Regions from separate parts of the Rathayibacter sp. YIM 133350 genome, predicted to be linked through region 2. Evidence: predicted binding sites of a transcription regulator. Region 2 holds the regulator's gene; the other holds the start of a gene.

Region 1 (8,096 bases), on a different contig from region 2:
GCTGGGGGGTCACCGGCGCCCGGCCGTGCGCCGTGAAGGGCGATCTCGGAGCCGAGGAGCCGTAGTACTCGCGGCCGAGGGTGAACCACAGCACGATGCCGATGAGCGGGATGAAGATCACGAGCAGCACCCAGGCGAACTTGGGCAGGTGCTTCACGTCCCCGCTGTCGCGCGTGATGATGTCGGCGAGCGTGAAGACGAGCGCCACCAGCAGCACGAAGGAGAACAGGATGCCCACGGGCGTCAGCCTAGGCGACGGCGTGATCGCGGCGCACGACACCAGAACAGATGCCACCGGTCCTCGAGCAGACACCTGCGTCCCCTAGGCTCTGCTCAACGACGAGAGGACGCCCGTGAGCGAGTACGACGGTGCCGGTGTTCCGGCCGGCTGGTATCCCGATCCGAGCGGCTCCGGCCGCCAGCGCTGGTGGAACGGCACGTCGTGGTCGGAGTACACCGACCAGTGGACGTATACCGGTGCAGGTTCGAGTCCCGTCGACCGCGACGTGAACACCAATACGCCGTGGATCTGGGTCATCGTTTTTCTGCCCATCCTCGGCGTCCTTCCGCTGCTCACCATTGACTGGTCCGACTACGTCTCGGCCATCGTGCGCAGCCGGAGCGAGGGCTATACGGGCTCGGGCGCGCTGATGGCGAGCCCGGGTTACCTGATCAGCGCACTCTCGGGTTGGGTGATCTTCGGCATCGGCGTCTGGTTCTCGTACCTGGACCGGCGCGAACTGACCCGGCGTGGCATCCCACGCACCTTCCATTGGGCGTGGGCCTTCCTCGGAGCCTTCGTCTACGTGATCGGCCGCAGCGTGCTGGTGCGTCGGGCGACCGGCCGTGGGCTGGCTCCCATGTGGGTCGCGATCACCCTCGCGGCCCTGAGCCTCATCGGCGGCCTGGCATTCACGATCTGGCTGGTCTCTTCCATACTGAACGCGATGCAGATCGGCGGCTACATCCCCCCTCACGCCTCTTAGCGCGACAGCGATCATCCATGCCGACGACCAAGTGGATTCCCTGTGAGCATGATCCGTGGAGCGCGTTGCCGCCTGCGCGAGCTTCTAAGCTGCAGAAGTGAAGGTACTCAGCTACAACCTGCGCAAGCACCGCGCCGTGGGCGAGCTCACCGCCCTCGCGGAGCAGTATGCGCCAGACGTGATCTGTCTGCAGGAGTGCGACACGACGGACCTGCCCGATACGCTCGGTCCGCTCGAGCAGGCGCACTCGACGACCGGCAACCGCCTCGGCCTGGCCGTGTACTACCGGTCGGACGAGTTCGAGTTCCAGGCGACCCGCGCCGTCGCGCTCAAGAAGTCGATGCACGATCGCATCGCGAAACCGGCGCACGAGCGCCTGGTCGGTGTGAGGCTCTTCGACCGCCACGCCGATCGCGACATCGTCGTGGCATCCTTCCACGCGGCACCCCTGACGGCGCTCAACTCGTTGCGTCGCCATCAGATCAAGGCGGCTCTCGCCGAGCTCCAGCAGTTAGGACCCGGCCTGCCGACCCTCATGGTCGGCGACTACAACTATCCGGTGTTCAAAGACAAGCTGGCGCGCACCGTGCGCGAAGACGGCTACGAACTCACGCTGAGCGACAGCCGCACCTACACGCGCTACCGCATCTTCCGCGGGCACTTCGACCTCGCCACCTCGGTGGGCTTCGAGATCGACCACATCGGCACGCTCGCCAGGGGCTCCTCCGACCACCTGCCGATCCTCGTGAGCACCCGCTACGCGGATGCGCAGCAGGCCGAGGCCGAGGCAAGCTGAGCCAGCGGCCCTGGTCGCTCCGACGCGGCCTGGCCATCTCGCGGTACCGGTGCTTCCGGTGCCCTACGGCAGTATGGGAGCGAGGAAGGGAGCCGCATGGCTGAGGGAGATGTGCAGACGCGTGACAATCGCGGGCAGTGGGAGAACAGCGTGGAGGGCCGCCCGGAACTCTCGCAGAGTTATGCCAGCCGCGACGAGGCGGTCGAGGCGGGCCGAGAGCTGGCCGCATCGCTCGGCTCGAAGCACGTGGTGACCGAGAGCGAGCCGACGGGCGTGATCACCGACGAGGATCCGGCCTCTGAAGACGACCTCTGAGTCGCACCGAACACACGAACGCCCGGCCCTCACGAGGAGGACCGGGCGTTCGTCGTGCAGCGACCGGAGGCGGTCGTTCGACCCTGCGTATGCCTACGCGGCCCGCGGGAACTCCACCGTCGCGTTCGGCGCCGGGCTGACGACGAAGTGGCCGCCGTCCGCGTCCACGCGCACACCCTCGCCGTCGCCGAGGGCGCCGGTCACGAAGAGGTCGGCGATGCGGTCGTCGATCTCACGCTGGATGAGCCGACGCAGCGGACGCGCGCCGTACTCCGGCTCGTAACCCCGCTCCGCGAGCAGTGCCACTGCGGCATCCGTCACCTCGAGACGAACCTCACGAGCGGCGAGCCGAGCGGAGGTCGCGCCGAGCATGAGCCGCACGATTCGCGCGAGCTCGCTCTCGCCGAGCTTCTGGAACAGCACGATCTCATCGATGCGGTTCAGGAACTCGGGGCGCATCGCCTCGCGCACCTTGCCCATCACGCGATTGCGCACGTCGTCCTGCGACGAGAAGCCGGAGCCGTCCGTCGAGGCCACGAAGCCCATCGCGCCCGACCGTGAGGCCAGGAACTCCGACCCGAGGTTCGAGGTCATGATGACGACCGTGTTGCGGAAGTCGACCGTGCGACCCTGGCCATCGGTCAGGCGTCCGTCGTCGAGCACCTGCAGCAGCAGGTTGAAGACGTCGGGGTGCGCCTTCTCGATCTCGTCGAACAGCACGATCGAGTACGGGTTGCGCCGCACGCGCTCGGTGAGCTGTCCCGCCTCGTCGTAGCCGACGTATCCGGGAGGGGCGCCGACGAGACGCGACACGGTGTGCCGCTCGCCGAACTCGCTCATGTCGAACCGGATGATGGCCTGCTCGTCGTCGAAGAGCGAGGACGCCAGTGCCCGCGCCAGCTCGGTCTTGCCCACGCCCGTCGGGCCGAGGAACAGGAAGGAACCGACCGGGCGGCGCGCGTCGGACATGCCCGTGCGGCTGCGACGCACCGACTTCGCGACCGCGGTGACCGCGTCGTCCTGGCCGATGACGCGGCCGTGCAGCTCCTCTTCGAGGGTCGCGAGACGCTCGCGCTCCCCCTCGGTCAGCCGGTTCACGGGAATACCCGTTGCGCGGGAGATGACCGCGGCGATCTCGGCCTCGTCGATGACCGTCGAAGCCGCATCCTGCGACGTCGCGACGGCACCCTTCGCGGTCGCGTCGTCGAGCTTGCCCTGCACCTTCGAGATCTCGTCACGGATGCGCGAGGCCTCCTCGTAGTGCTCGGCGCGCACGGCGGCGTTCTTGTCGGCCTCGAGCGACGCCAGCCGCTCGATGAGCGCCGACACGTCGGTCTTCACGCCGAGCCGCAGACGCAGCCGGGCGCCGGCCTGGTCGATCAGGTCGATGGCCTTGTCGGGCAGCACGCGGTCGCTGAGGTAGCGGTCGCTGAGCTCGACGGAGGCGCGCAGCGCGGCATCCGTGTAGGTGACGCCGTGGTGATCCTCGTACGCGGACTTCAGGCCGTGCAGGATGAGCACGGCATCCTCGATGCTCGGCTCGCCGACGCGCACCGGCTGGAACCGGCGCTCGAGGGCGGGGTCCTTCTCGATGGTGCGGTACTCCTTGAGGGTGGTCGCACCCACGAGGTGCAGTTCGCCGCGCGCAAGACGGGGCTTCAGGATGTTGCCCGCATCGGTGCCGCCGTCGCCGGAACCGCCGGCGCCGACCACGGTGTGGATCTCATCGATGAAGACGATGAACTCGCCCTTGTTCGAGGCGATCTCGTCGATCGTCTTGGTCAGACGCTCCTCGAAGTCGCCGCGGTAGCGGGTGCCCGCGAGCATGCCGGGCAGGTCGAGGGAGACCACTCGCTTGCCGAGCAGCGCCTCGGGCACGTTCTCCTCGACGATCGCGCGGGCGAGGCCCTCGACGATCGCGGTCTTGCCGACGCCCGCCTCGCCGATCAGCACCGGGTTGTTCTTGGTGCGACGGCTGAGAATCTCGATGGTCTGCTCGATCTCATCGACGCGTCCGATCACCGGGTCGAGCTCGCCGCTCTCGGCGAGAGCCGTCAGGTCGGTGCCGAACTTGTCGAGCATCGGGGTGGCGGATGCGGTTCCCGCTCCCTGCTCCTGGCGAAGGGCATCGCCGTCGAATCCCTCGCCCTGGCTCATGGCGTCTTCACGCACGCCCTGGGTGAGGGCCTCGGCCGTCACGCCACTGCGCGCGAGCACCTGACCTGCGGGGGCATCCTGTCCCAGCACGAGCGCGAAGAAGAGGTGCTCGGGGTCGATGTAGGTCGCTCCGCTGGAGCGGGCGACCTGGTAGGCGTGGAACAGGGCACGCTGGGCCGACGGCGTGATGGTGGCCGCGTTGATGTCGGCGACCTCACTGGCCGCGGGCAGGCGCGACTCCGTCGCGGTGATGATGCGCTCCGGCGCGACGCCGATGCGCGAGATGGCCTGCGTGACGCTCTCGTCCTCGACGATCACGCGCAGGATGTGCAGCGCGTCGAGCTCGGTCTGGCCGCGCTCGAGCGCGAAGCGTCCCGCCTGCTGCAGGATGCTCTGGGTACGGGCGGTCAGAAAGCGGCTGAGGTCGATGGACCGCGCCTGCCGAGCCTGCTCGCCTGCGAGGTAACGGGCGAGGAACTCGTCGAACGAGCTGCCGCCGTCGGTGTTGAAGTCTTCGGGCACGAACCCTCCTGGTTGAAACTTGAGTGTGTTGCACTCAAGTCCAACGCGGGGCGGGCGCAGGTATTCCCGGTGCTCTGGACTCGCGTCGACGTGCGCGTTCAGACTGTTTCTGCTGTACCTGTCGTATCGGGGCGGTGCTGTTCGTAGCGATAGTGAGAGGCAGCCCGCGAGAGGTGCCCCAGGAGAGGAAGAGACCATGAAGCTCGTCACGAACACCCAGGTCACCGTCGACGGCGTGATGCAGGCCAACGGTGGGAACAACCCCGACCTCGATCCCGGGTTCGACCGGGGCGGATGGGCACTGCCGCTCGGCGATGACGAGTCCGTCGGCTACATCGCCGAGTGCTATCAACGGGCGGACGCCTTTCTGTTCGGACGTCGCACCTATGACCTCTTCGCCAGCTACTGGGGCGTACGGGATGCCGCGGACAATCCGTTCTCGGGGGCCCTGAACAGCCGGCCGAAGTTCGTCGCCTCCAACACGATCACCGATCCCGGGTGGACCGACACGACTGTTCTGTCGGGTGATCTCGAAGCGGCCATCCGCGAACTGAAGGACCGACCCGGCGGCGAACTCCAGGTGCACGGCAGCGGGCAGCTCATCCGCTGGCTTCTGGAACACGAGCTCGTCGACGAGATGACGCTCATCGTGTGCCCGGTCATCGTCGGTGCGGGTACCCGGCTCTTCCCCGAGACGGGCAGGGACTTCGCGCTCGAACTCGTGGAGTCGCTCCGGTTCCCAACCGGCATCCTCGCGCAGACCTATCGGCCGAGCGGTCGTCCGCAGTATGCATAGAAGACGAGGCTCATCGCAGCCTGTTCCCCACCGCATCCGGGAGGTGTGAGATGCAGTACCTGGTCTCCGTGATCGACGACAAGACCAACTCCGGCACGCCGGAGGAGATGGTGGCGATCGACGCGTTCAATGAGCGTCTGCGCACCGGCGGGCATTGGGTCTTCGCGGGAGGCCTCGCCGATCCCAGCACCTCGACCGTCATCGACGGTCGCGGCGAGCAGCCCGTGTTCACCGACGGGCCGTTCGTCGAGTCGAAGGAGCACATGGCCGGCCTGTGGATCATCGAAGCGCCCGACCTCGACGTCGCACTCTCCCTCATGGCGGACGGATCGAAGGCGTGCAACCGACGCCTCGAGGTGCGCCCGCTCCTCGAGATCGACGACTGATCGACGCACGGGAGGCGATCACCGGGGCGCACCGCGAGGAGTGGGCCCGGGTTCTCGCCTCGCTCGCCAAGCGCTTCGGCGATCTGGACATCGCCGAGGAGGCCGCAGCCGAGGCGTTCGTAATCGCCGTCGAGCGCTGGCCGGCCGACGGCATCCCTCCCAACCCGGGCGCATGGCTCACGACGACCGCGAACCGCAAGGCCATCGACCGCCTGCGGCGTGAGAGCACCCGAGACGACAGGCACCGGGAGGCCATGATGCTGTTCGACGACGACCCGCCCGAGTCGCTCGGCGTGATCGACGACGATCGGCTGCGCCTGATCTTCACCTGCTGCCATCCGGCACTCGCGATGGAGGCACGCATAGCGCTGACGCTGCGGATGGTGGGCGGCCTCACGGTGCCCGAGATCGCCCGCGGCTTCCTCGTGCAGGAGAGCACCATGGCGCAGCGCATTACGCGCGCGAAGGGCAAGATCTCGGCCGCCCGCATCCCGTACCGTGTGCCGCTGGAGCAGGATCTGCCGGAACGCGTGACAGGCGTGCTCGCCGTGCTGTTCCTGGTGTTCAACGAGGGCTATCTCGCGACCGGATCGGGAACGGATGCTGTCCGCGCCGACCTGACGGCCGAGGCGATTCGGCTCACCCGCGTGCTGCGCGGGCTGCTGCCGCAGGATGGCGAGACTGCCGGGCTGCTCGCACTCATGCTGCTCACCGAGGCGCGCCGCCCCGCGCGCGTCTCGGCCGGGGGTGAGCTGGTTCCCCTTGCGCAACAGGACCGCACGTCTTGGGATGCGGACCTCATCGCGCAGGGGCACGACCTCGTGCGCGAGCGGCTGGCGAGTGGGATCGCACCCGGGCGCTTCCAGCTGCTCGCGGCCATCAACGCCGTGCACACCGACGCGCGCACGGCGAGCGATACCGACTGGTCGCAGGTTCTCGCCCTCTACGATCAGCTCACGCGTCTCGACCCGTCGCCGATCGTCGCCCTCAACCGAGCCGTCGCCGTCGGCGAGCTCGAGGGTCCGGATGCCGCCCTGGCGATCATCGACGACCTCGGGGACGTGCTCGACGGGTATCACCCCTTCCACGCCACACGCGCCGAGCTGCTGCGCAGACTGGGTCGCGATGCGGAGGCCGGTGCCGCCTACGATCGTGCGGTCGCGGCCTGCGGCAACTCGGCGGAGAGCACCTACCTGTCGCGGCGCCGTCGTGAGCTCGGCATCCGCTAGCCGACCTTGCTGTCGCCACCCCTGAGGCGTCGCCTCGCCGTTCCCCTAGACTCGCGACGTGACCCGCCGACTCGAGCTGACGTTGCACAAGCCGTGGTTCGCGCTGTACTGGGGCGTCAAGCCCACGATCATCATCGGCGGTCGCGGCCAGCCCGCACAGTGGGGCGTCGGCACGTGGCAGGTGCCGCTCGACGCGGAGGTGGTCGTGGGCGTCTTCCTCTTCAACCGCATGTGGAAGTTCGGGCAGGCGGACTTCCGCTTGCAGCCGCAGGATCCGCCCGTGCTCCTGTACCGCGCGCCGGCGCTTCCCTTCCTGGCGGGGCGCATGAGGGTCACCTCTGCATCGCCCGGTTCCCTCGCACCCGCCCCGGGCGCGGCTGGCGAGTCGGGCGCCGGAACCGGTAGCTCGAAGTGAGCACGGATCGCCCGGTGCACATCGATCGAAACAGCACGTCCCTTTACGTGGAAGGCTGGATAAGAGCGGAGCTGGAGCCTGCCGAACTTCTCGATGTCGTCCGAGCAGCGCTCGCGGATCACCCTCGGCTCGTCATCCACGACCATGACGACGATGGCGTCCGCGTGATCCGTCGCACCACGATGGCGTATCGCAGTGACCGCATCAGTCTGCGTGCGGAGACCCGTCCGGACGGAACTCGTATCACCGCACGCAGCGCGTCGTTCGTCGTTCCCTGGGCGTATGGCGAGGCCGATATCCGCGACGTCTTCGCCGCGATCGGCGACGAACTCGACCGGCGCGCGTCCGAGCCGCAGCACTAGAGTCCCGGTGCGGGAGCCCGGTTGCCGCGTTGACTGTCGGTGCGTTCGGAGAGCATGGGCTCATGCGCGGAACAGCGGTTGTCACGGGCGGCGCGGACGGTGTCGGAGCCGTCATCGCCGACACCCTCCTTG
Region 2 (8,096 bases):
CGAGGCGAGCAGCTCGAACACGACGACGGCCACGATGATGCCGAGCACCCATCCGAGAAGAAAGCCGACGCTGGTTCCCCTGGCCTTCGGCGAGAGCAGCATGAGGATGGCCGCGATGATCGGAATCGGGCTGATCGCGATTCCCAGCGCGAGCGGAAGAACCTCGCCGATGACACTGCCCATGCTCTCGTTCTCCTCGATGGATGAAGCGACGAATGCCACGGATGCGACGCCATGCGTCGTTCCGGCCCTTGTTGGCCGAGACTAGCTGGTGCCAGAGTGAAAGGCGAGAGGTGCTCGGCCGTCGTGCCGGCACCGGAAGGGAGCGTTCCCGGTGCCTGAGAGATCCCTCAGCGAGATCGCCGCAGAGGCGTACATCTACTACTACCCGCTCGTGACGAACCTCGGCCAGGTCCGCCGGTTCGTGCGGGAGGGCGTCGGCCATGTGCCGGCAACGGCATACAACGTGTTCGCTCACGCCCGCCACCTCGCAACCGACCGTGACACCTTCGTCGCCGTCAACAACGACACCCTCTACTCGGTGGCGCAGTGCGACCTCTCGACGGGACCGATCGTGCTGAGCGTGCCCGCCGTCCCGGAGCGGTACTACGTGCTGCAGTTCGTCGATGCGTGGACGGATGACTTCGCCTACGTCGGCGCGCGCGCCACGGGCCCCGATGCCGGTACCTACCTCATCGTTCCCTCGGGCTACGAAGGCGAGGTGCCCGACGGCATGACGCGGATCACGGCGCCCACCGACGTCTTCACGATCGTCGGCCGGTTCGCCTGCGACGGCCCGCATGATCTCGGGGCGGTCCACACCCTGCAGGATTCCCTCGAGCTGTCCACGCTCTGGGAGGCCGTCGCCCCGGCCGAAGGCGTGGCGGACGTCGCCGACGTACCGGAGGAGCTGCTGTTCTGGGAGCAGGCTCGAGCGTACTCACTGGCCTACCCGCCGTCCGAGGCAGACCAGCACGGGCAGGACAGCTTCGCAGCGCTCGGCGTCACCTCCGTCCTCTCGCCCTACCTCGAGGCATCCGCAGACCTGCGCGAGACGCTCGAGCAGGGCGAGCGCTCGGGCGAGGAGAAGCTCGACTACTTCAGTCACCACAGCGATGCGCCGGCGAGCAACGGCTGGACGGCCGACGTGCACGGATTCGACTTCAATGTCTCCTACTTCGAGATCGGAACGATCAACAGCCCGCAGTGGCAGATCGCCGAGCCCGCGAAGCGCCTGCTGACCCGCGCCCTCGCCGCGCGCCTCGGGCTGTGGGGCAACCACGGGTACGAGGCCGTGTATGCCAGCACGTTCACGGATGCCGTCGGCCGCCCCCTCGACGGAAGCGCCGCCTACGAGATCCGGGTGACGAACGACCCCCCAGTGCGCGCGTTCTGGTCGATCACCCTCTACGACGTGCCGGGCTCACACCTCGTGCCGAACCCGGTCAACCGGTACTCGATCGGTGACCGCACCCCTGGACTGGTGCGCGACGCCGACGGGGCACTGGCCATCACCATCGGGCACGCAGATCCCTCGGACGCCGACGCGCGGGCGAACTGGCTGCCGGCACCGGAGGGTCCGTTCCGGCTCATGATGCGGCTCTACTGGCCCGACGAGCCCATCCTCGACGGCACCTACGCGTTCCCGCCCATCAAACGGGTCGGGAATGACTCGACCGCCATCGACGCTGAGAATGCCTGAAGATCCATACAGGAAGGTGACCGCATGCCCTTGACCGGTGAGTACGAGCGCGGGAAGTCCGAGTGGGCCTGGAAGCAGGCCGAGGAATTCGAGGCGACGAACGGAGAGCGGGCGAACACGCTGCGCGGTCGACCGATCATCGTGATGACCTCGCGGGGAGCCAAGTCGGGCAAGCTGCGTAAGACTCCGCTCATGCGCGTGGAGCACGACGGAACCTACGCCGTGGTGGCCTCGAAGGGCGGCGCGCCCTCGCATCCGACCTGGTATCACAACCTCGTCGCGGATGCCCACGTCGAACTGCAGGACGGCGCCGAGAAGCACGACTACACCGCGCATCGGGCCGTCGGCGAAGAGCGGGAGACCTGGTGGGCACGGGCCTGCGCGACCTGGCCCGACTACGCGAACTACCAGAAGAAGACCGACCGGCAGATTCCCGTGTTCGTGCTCGAGCGGCGCGACGAGAGCGTGTCGGACCAGAGCTGAAGGCGCGAGGCTACACGCCCCCGAGCGTCTCGAGGGCGGTCACGAGCGCACCCTGCAACCAGCCGAGCCAGTCGTAGAGCGGCAGCAGCGTGAGCACCTCGTCGTCGGGTTCGATCTCGGTGTCATCGCTCTCGATACCCAGCCGGTCGGCGAGCACGATGCGCAGATCGGTGAGGTGGGTCAGCCACTGCCACACCTCATCGGCCGCGAGCTCGACCTCGACGAGGTCGCCCTCGCCGAACTCGCCGGCCTCCGCGGCCGCTCGCACCGCCTGCGCCGCGTGCACCTTGCCCTCGGCGAGCCCGGCCCGCTCGAAGCGCTCGAACTCCGCGGCAGCGGCCACGTCATCCCGATAGGCGGGCGGAAAGAGCCGGGCGAACGCGCTGTCGTCGACCGCGTCGCTGAGAAGCGCCTCGACCTGCCCGGAGAGGTCGGCCAGCACCTCGGCCTCGTCGGGCTCGAAGTCGATCGCGACCCGGCCGGCCTCCGTCACCTTGACCGCCGTCATGCGTCGGCCTTCGCAACGGATGCCTGCAGGCCGTAACCGTGCATGGCGGTGACGTGCCGTTCCATCTGCTCCCGATTGCCGGTCGCCACGACCGCCTTCCCCTCGTTGTGCACGAGCAGCATGAGGCGCTCGGCCTCCGCGACGGGGTACCCGAAGTAGCTGCGGAAGACGAAGGCAACGTAGTTCATCAGGTTGACCGGATCATTCCAGACGATCGTCACCCACGGCGTATCCAGCGCCGAGCGCAGCTCGGTCTCGTGGCGTTCCAGCGTCTCGGGCATCACCCCAGCGTCGCACGATCCGCGCTCTCATGCACGCCGCGTTCACTCACCGTGCAGCGCACCCCGCTAGCCTGCCGCCGTGGTGATTCCGAGCACTGTCATACGGCCGCGCCTGGCCGGCCCGGTCGGCGTGAGCGGACTGCTGCGCTCCCGTCGCGCTCCTCGGGGCATTCGTGCTGCTGCACCTGAGCGTGTTCGCTGCGCTGGGTGCCGTGATGCTGCGCGGAGAGGTGCTCGGCGACCTTCCGCTCTACCGGCACTGGGCCCTCGGTGCGCTTCACGGCGGCTGGTGGCCCGCCATCGACATGCCGTGGGTGTATCCCGTCGGCGCGCTCGTTCCCATCGTGCTGCCCGCGGTGCTCGGCGGTGCCGCGTACCAGTTCGTCTGGTTGCTCCTGCTCACCCTGACGAACGGGATCGCGCTCTGGGTGCTCACCGACGGCGGGCGGCGGCGAAGCGCCTACCCGGCCGCCTGGTGGTGGCTGGCGATCACGCTCGTCCTGAGTCCGGTGGCGATGCTGCGGCTGGAAGGCTTCACCGCCCCGCTCGTCATCATGGCGCTCGCGGTGATGGCGCGGCGACCTCGCGTCGCCGCGGCGCTGCTGAGCATCGCCACCTGGGTCAAGGTGTGGCCGGCCGCCGTGCTGCTGGCGGCCGTCGTGGCCTCGCCGCGGCGCCGCACGCTCGCCGTCACCGCCGCCGTGACGAGTGCCCTCGTCATCGCAGCGGCGATGCTGTTCGGCGGATTCTGGCATCTCGACAGCTTCCTCACCATGCAGGGCCAGCGCAACCTGCAGCTCGAATCACCGCTCGCCACGCCCCTGCTCTGGATGGCGATCGCCGGCGTTCCGGGAGCGCGTGTCTACCAGAACTGGGCGCTGCAGACGCGGGAGGTGACCGGACCGGGGGGTGCGTGGCTGGCCGAGTTCAGCGGAGCGCTCATGTTGCTCACCGTTCTCGCCGTCGCCGCCCTGCTGGCGTGGGTGCGGTGGCGCTCCTCGGTCGCCGGTGTACGGCACGATTCGCACCTGCTCGTGCTCGGCTCCCTCGGCATCTGCGCGGCCTTCATCGTGACCAACAAGGTCGGCTCGCCGCAGTACATGCTGTGGCTCGTGCCGATCGTCGTCGCGGGGGTCGCGTCGGGCGGATGGCGCCTCTGGCGCACGCCGCTGATACTGCTGAGCGCGGTGGCGGTGGCGACGACGCTCGTCTTCCCCCTGTTCTACCTGCAGCTGATCGACCTGAACCCGTGGGTGGCCGGGGTGCTGGGGGCGCGCAACCTGCTGCTCGTCGTGCTGCTCGGCTGGGCCGTGCGCGAGCTCTGGCGCACCGGCATCAGCGCGAGTGCTCTCGCGTCTGCCGCATCTCCTGCGGTACCCGCGGCGGAAAGACCCAGGCCACGAGCACGACCGAGATGATCATGAGCAGGAACCACGAGATCAGCTTCGAGGCCGAAACGGGCTCCCATCCGCCGACCTGGCTGGGATAGAGCCACGCGCCCGCCCAGGTGGCGATGTTCTCGGCGAGCCAGATGAAGATCGCGACAAGCGCGAAGGCGAGAAGCAGCGGCATCCGGAACACCCGCCGCCACACACGGAAGTGCAATCCGGTGCGCCACCAAGCGACGCCGACGGCGGCCAGCAAGAGCCAGCGCAGGTCCCAGATGTAGTGATGCGTGAAGAAGTTCGCGTAGATGGCGGCTGCGATGATCGCGGTGATCCAGCGTCGCGGGTAGCGGGTGAAGCGCAGGTCGAACAGGCGGTACACCCTCACCATGTAGGAGCCGACGGCCGCGTACATGAAGCCCGAGAACAGCGGAACCCCGGCGATGCGCAGCACTCCGTCGGCGTCGTACGACCAGGAGCCGACGTCGGTCTTGAAAAGCTCCATGACCGTTCCCGTGATGTGGAACAGCACGATGACCCAGAGCTCCCGCCCCGATTCCAAGCGGGTTGCGACCATGATCGCCTGGATCAGCACGGCGGCGATGGTGAGGGCGTCATTGCGGGCGAGCGCGGCATCGTCGGGCCACCACAGGCGGGCGGCGACGATGACGACGAGCAGGCTGGCTCCGAAGATGCAGGCCCACGCCTGCTTTGCGCCGAACACGAGGAACTCGATGAGGCCGGCGCGCACTCCCCGCTCGGCGGCGTCGGCAAGCAGCCGGTGTGCGGCATCGTCGATGAGCCGCTCGACGCGGGTGAGCTCGCGGCTCATCGGCGGCGTGAGGCGGTCACCGTGAACGTGGGGTTGCGGGCGATCTGCCGCGTGGGGCCGACGAGCCGTTCGAGCGCCGACCGGTAGCGCAGGTGGCTGTTCCAGACCGTCCAGAGCTCGCCGCCCGGGGCGAGCACCCGGCCGGCGTCGGCGAAGAGCTTGAGGGCGATGCCCGCGTGCACGGTCGCGCCGATGTGAAAGGGCGGGTTCAGCGCGATGAAGCGGGCGCTGCCGTCAGGCTGGGAGGTGAGGGCGTCGTCGCGCACGACCGTGACCCGATCGGCGACGCCGTTGGCCGCGACCGTTGCCCGGGCGGATGCGACGGCCGCTGCCGACTGGTCGGTGGCCAGCACCGCGATGTGGGGTCGACGACGCGCCAGCGCGGTGGCGATGACCCCGGTGCCGCAGCCGAGGTCGATGGCCGCGTCGGCATCCGTCATCGCATCATCGATGTGCGCGAGCAGCAGCCGGGTGCCGATGTCGACGGATGCGCCGGCGAAGGCAGCACCATGGGCGACGACCTCGAGGTCCAGGGTCTCGACGTGCACCCGTTTGGGCCACGACGAGTGGGTGGATCGGGGACCGCGTGCGATGAGCACACGCGCCTTCTGCCGCGCGAGCGTCACGTCGATGCGGGCGAAGTGCGCGGCCAGCACGTCGTTCATGGCGGTGGTCATGTGCTTGAGCATGCCGCCCGCGACGACGACGACCTCCGGATGCGCGAAGGCAGCGACCTGCTGCGCGATCTCGTCGAGCGCATCCAGCCCGCGCGGAAGGCGGAGCAGCACGACCCGGGCTCCCGTGAGCAGGTCGGAGCCGAGCTCGGGAACGGAGCGGTAGCTCGAAGTCAGGCCGAGGTGCTCTGCATTGGCGGCGAGGGCGCGTTCGCCGGAGAGGGCGTCCTGGTGGGTGCGCACGCCGGTCGCGCCGTGCAGGGCCGCGGCGCCGAGGGTGAGGGCGCCGTAGCCGTCGTTCACGATGGCGAGCGCGTTCGGCTCCTGAGCGGCGAGGAGGTCCGCTGCCTCGTCGAGGATCAGGCGGTCTGCGGCATCCGCGGCGAAGAGGTTGGGCGCCTCAACGTCGGGCCGGCGGCGCAGCTCTGCGAAGTCGAACCCCATCGCAACAGGCTAGTGGCAGTGCCGTGGATGTTCCCTGAGCCTGTCGAAGGGAAAGTCGCGCAGGCTGGAACCGGCCCTTCGACAAGCTCAGGGACCGGGCACTCGCAGGCACCTCACCACGCTGGAACCGGCCCTTCGACACGCTCAGGGACCGGACTCTCGCAGGCACGTCACCACACTGCAACCGGCCCTTCGACACGCTCAGGGACCGGGCTTTCGCAGGCACGTCACCACTGTTCCCTGAGCCTGTCGAAGGGAAGTCGCGCAGGCTGGAACCGGCCCTTCGACAAGCTCAGGGACCGAGCTTTCGCAGGCACGTCACCACGCTGGAACCGGCCCTTCGACAAGCTCAGGGACCGGACTCTCGCAGGCACGTCACCACGCTGTTCCCTGAGCCTGTCGAAGGGAAAGCCGCGCAGGCTGGAACCGCGCCGGCCCTACGCCTTGTCGAGCGGACGCCAGACCACGAGCTGGTTCGAGCGACGCACGCGCGTTCCCGCCTTCAGCGTCACCACCTCGCCCTCCGAGCCGGCCGCGAAGATGCGCCGCCCCGGGCGGTTCAGCAGCTCGTCGGCGAGCGCCGCCTCGAGCTCCCGCACACGAGTGCCGAGGGCGGAGACCTGGTTCTCGAGCTCCAGGATGCGCCGGATGCCCTCCAGGCTCACGCCCTCGGTGCCGAGCCGCGCGATCTCGCGCAGCTGAACCACATCGCGCATCGAGTAGCGGCGCGACTTTCCCGCCGTGCGCTGCGGCGAGACGAGGCCGAGCCGGTCGTACTGACGCAGGGTCTGCGGGTGCATTCCCGCGAGTTCCGCCGCGACGGAGATCACGAAGAGCGGGCTGTGCTCATCCATTCGTGTTCCCTCCGTGCGTCTCGCGTGCGGATCCCGCATCCGGTGTCTTGATGTTGGCAGGAGATCGGGCGGTGTGCAGGATGCGACGCGGTGCATCAATCCTGCAGATCGCCCGATCTCCTCTCGAACGTGCCGGGGCTACCCGCGGGCCTTCGCCAGCAGGTCGGCACGCGGGTTCTCGTCGGGCAGCGCACGTTGCAGCGCCTCGAGCGCCTGCTCGGCCTCCTTGGAGAGATGCGAGGGAACCGCGACCTGCACGACGGCGAGCAGGTCGCCCGTGCCCTTCGCGGTCTTCACACCGCGGCCCTTGACGCGCAGCACACGCCCGCTCGGGGTGCCGGGCTGCACGCGCAGCTTGACCGTCTCGCCCCCGAGGGTGGGTACCTCGATGGTCGCCCCGAGCGCCGCTTCGGCGAAGGTCACCGGAACATTGACGCGCAGGTTGAGCCCGTCGCGCTCGAAGACCGGATGCTTGCGCACGGTCACCGTGAGGATGAGGTCGCCCGCAGCACCGCCGTCGGGCGAGGGCTGCCCCTTGCCGCGCAAGCGGATCTTCTGCCCGTCGGCGACACCCGGCGGGATGCGCACCTTCGTCTCGCGGCCATCCGTCAGCGTGAGCGTGATCGTCTCGCCGCGCACCGCCGTCAGGAAGTCCAGAGTGGTGGATGCCACGATGTCGTTGCCCGGCGTCGGTCCACCGAAGCCCCGGTAGCCGCCCGTCGTCTGGCCGAACCGGCCGTTGCCGAACAGTCCGCCGAAGAGGTCGTCGTAGTCGCCGCCCTGCTGGAAGGTGTACTGCTGGCCGCGCCCGCCCGCACCTCCGCCGAACATGCCGCCGAAGACGTCTTCGAAGCCGCCCGCGCCGCCGGGGCCGGCTGCAGTGAAGCGCGCTCCACCGCCCATCGCCCGGACCGCGTCGTACTCCTTGCGCTG

The links. Region 2 encodes HspR, which represses chaperone genes until heat shock. Its sites were predicted from a motif close to AAGTTGAGTCNNNNNGACTCAACTT; they were not measured.
Region 1: the regulator HspR is predicted to act here: its motif matches at 4,793-4,817, upstream of WDJ51_RS07750 (ATP-dependent Clp protease ATP-binding subunit).

The regions. Positions count from the first base shown of each region.
Region 1 covers NZ_JBBELO010000025.1:31,019-39,114, forward strand. Annotated here, with positions in the region: gene WDJ51_RS07730 (PLD nuclease N-terminal domain-containing protein) at 1-238, opposite strand, end outside; gene WDJ51_RS07735 (DUF2510 domain-containing protein) at 354-986, shown strand; gene WDJ51_RS07740 (endonuclease/exonuclease/phosphatase family protein) at 1,084-1,782, shown strand; gene WDJ51_RS07745 (DUF2188 domain-containing protein) at 1,879-2,097, shown strand; gene WDJ51_RS07750 (ATP-dependent Clp protease ATP-binding subunit) at 2,191-4,776, opposite strand; gene WDJ51_RS07755 (dihydrofolate reductase family protein) at 4,973-5,572, shown strand; gene WDJ51_RS07760 (YciI family protein) at 5,623-5,958, shown strand; gene WDJ51_RS07765 (RNA polymerase sigma factor) at 5,910-7,187, shown strand; gene WDJ51_RS07770 (hypothetical protein) at 7,246-7,602, shown strand; gene WDJ51_RS07775 (hypothetical protein) at 7,617-7,964, shown strand; gene WDJ51_RS07780 (SDR family NAD(P)-dependent oxidoreductase) at 8,027-8,096, shown strand, end outside.
Region 2 covers NZ_JBBELO010000034.1:105,736-113,831, reverse strand. Annotated here, with positions in the region: gene WDJ51_RS13580 (GAP family protein) at 1-222, opposite strand, end outside; gene WDJ51_RS13575 (DUF1254 domain-containing protein) at 335-1,702, shown strand; gene WDJ51_RS13570 (nitroreductase family deazaflavin-dependent oxidoreductase) at 1,727-2,185, shown strand; gene WDJ51_RS13565 (DUF2017 family protein) at 2,196-2,693, opposite strand; gene clpS (ATP-dependent Clp protease adapter ClpS) at 2,690-2,974, opposite strand; gene WDJ51_RS13555 (glycosyltransferase 87 family protein) at 3,148-4,392, shown strand; gene WDJ51_RS13550 (DUF817 domain-containing protein) at 4,310-5,191, opposite strand; gene WDJ51_RS13545 (class I SAM-dependent methyltransferase) at 5,188-6,309, opposite strand; gene WDJ51_RS13540 (heat shock protein transcriptional repressor HspR) at 6,747-7,163, opposite strand; gene WDJ51_RS13535 (DnaJ C-terminal domain-containing protein) at 7,302-8,096, opposite strand, start outside.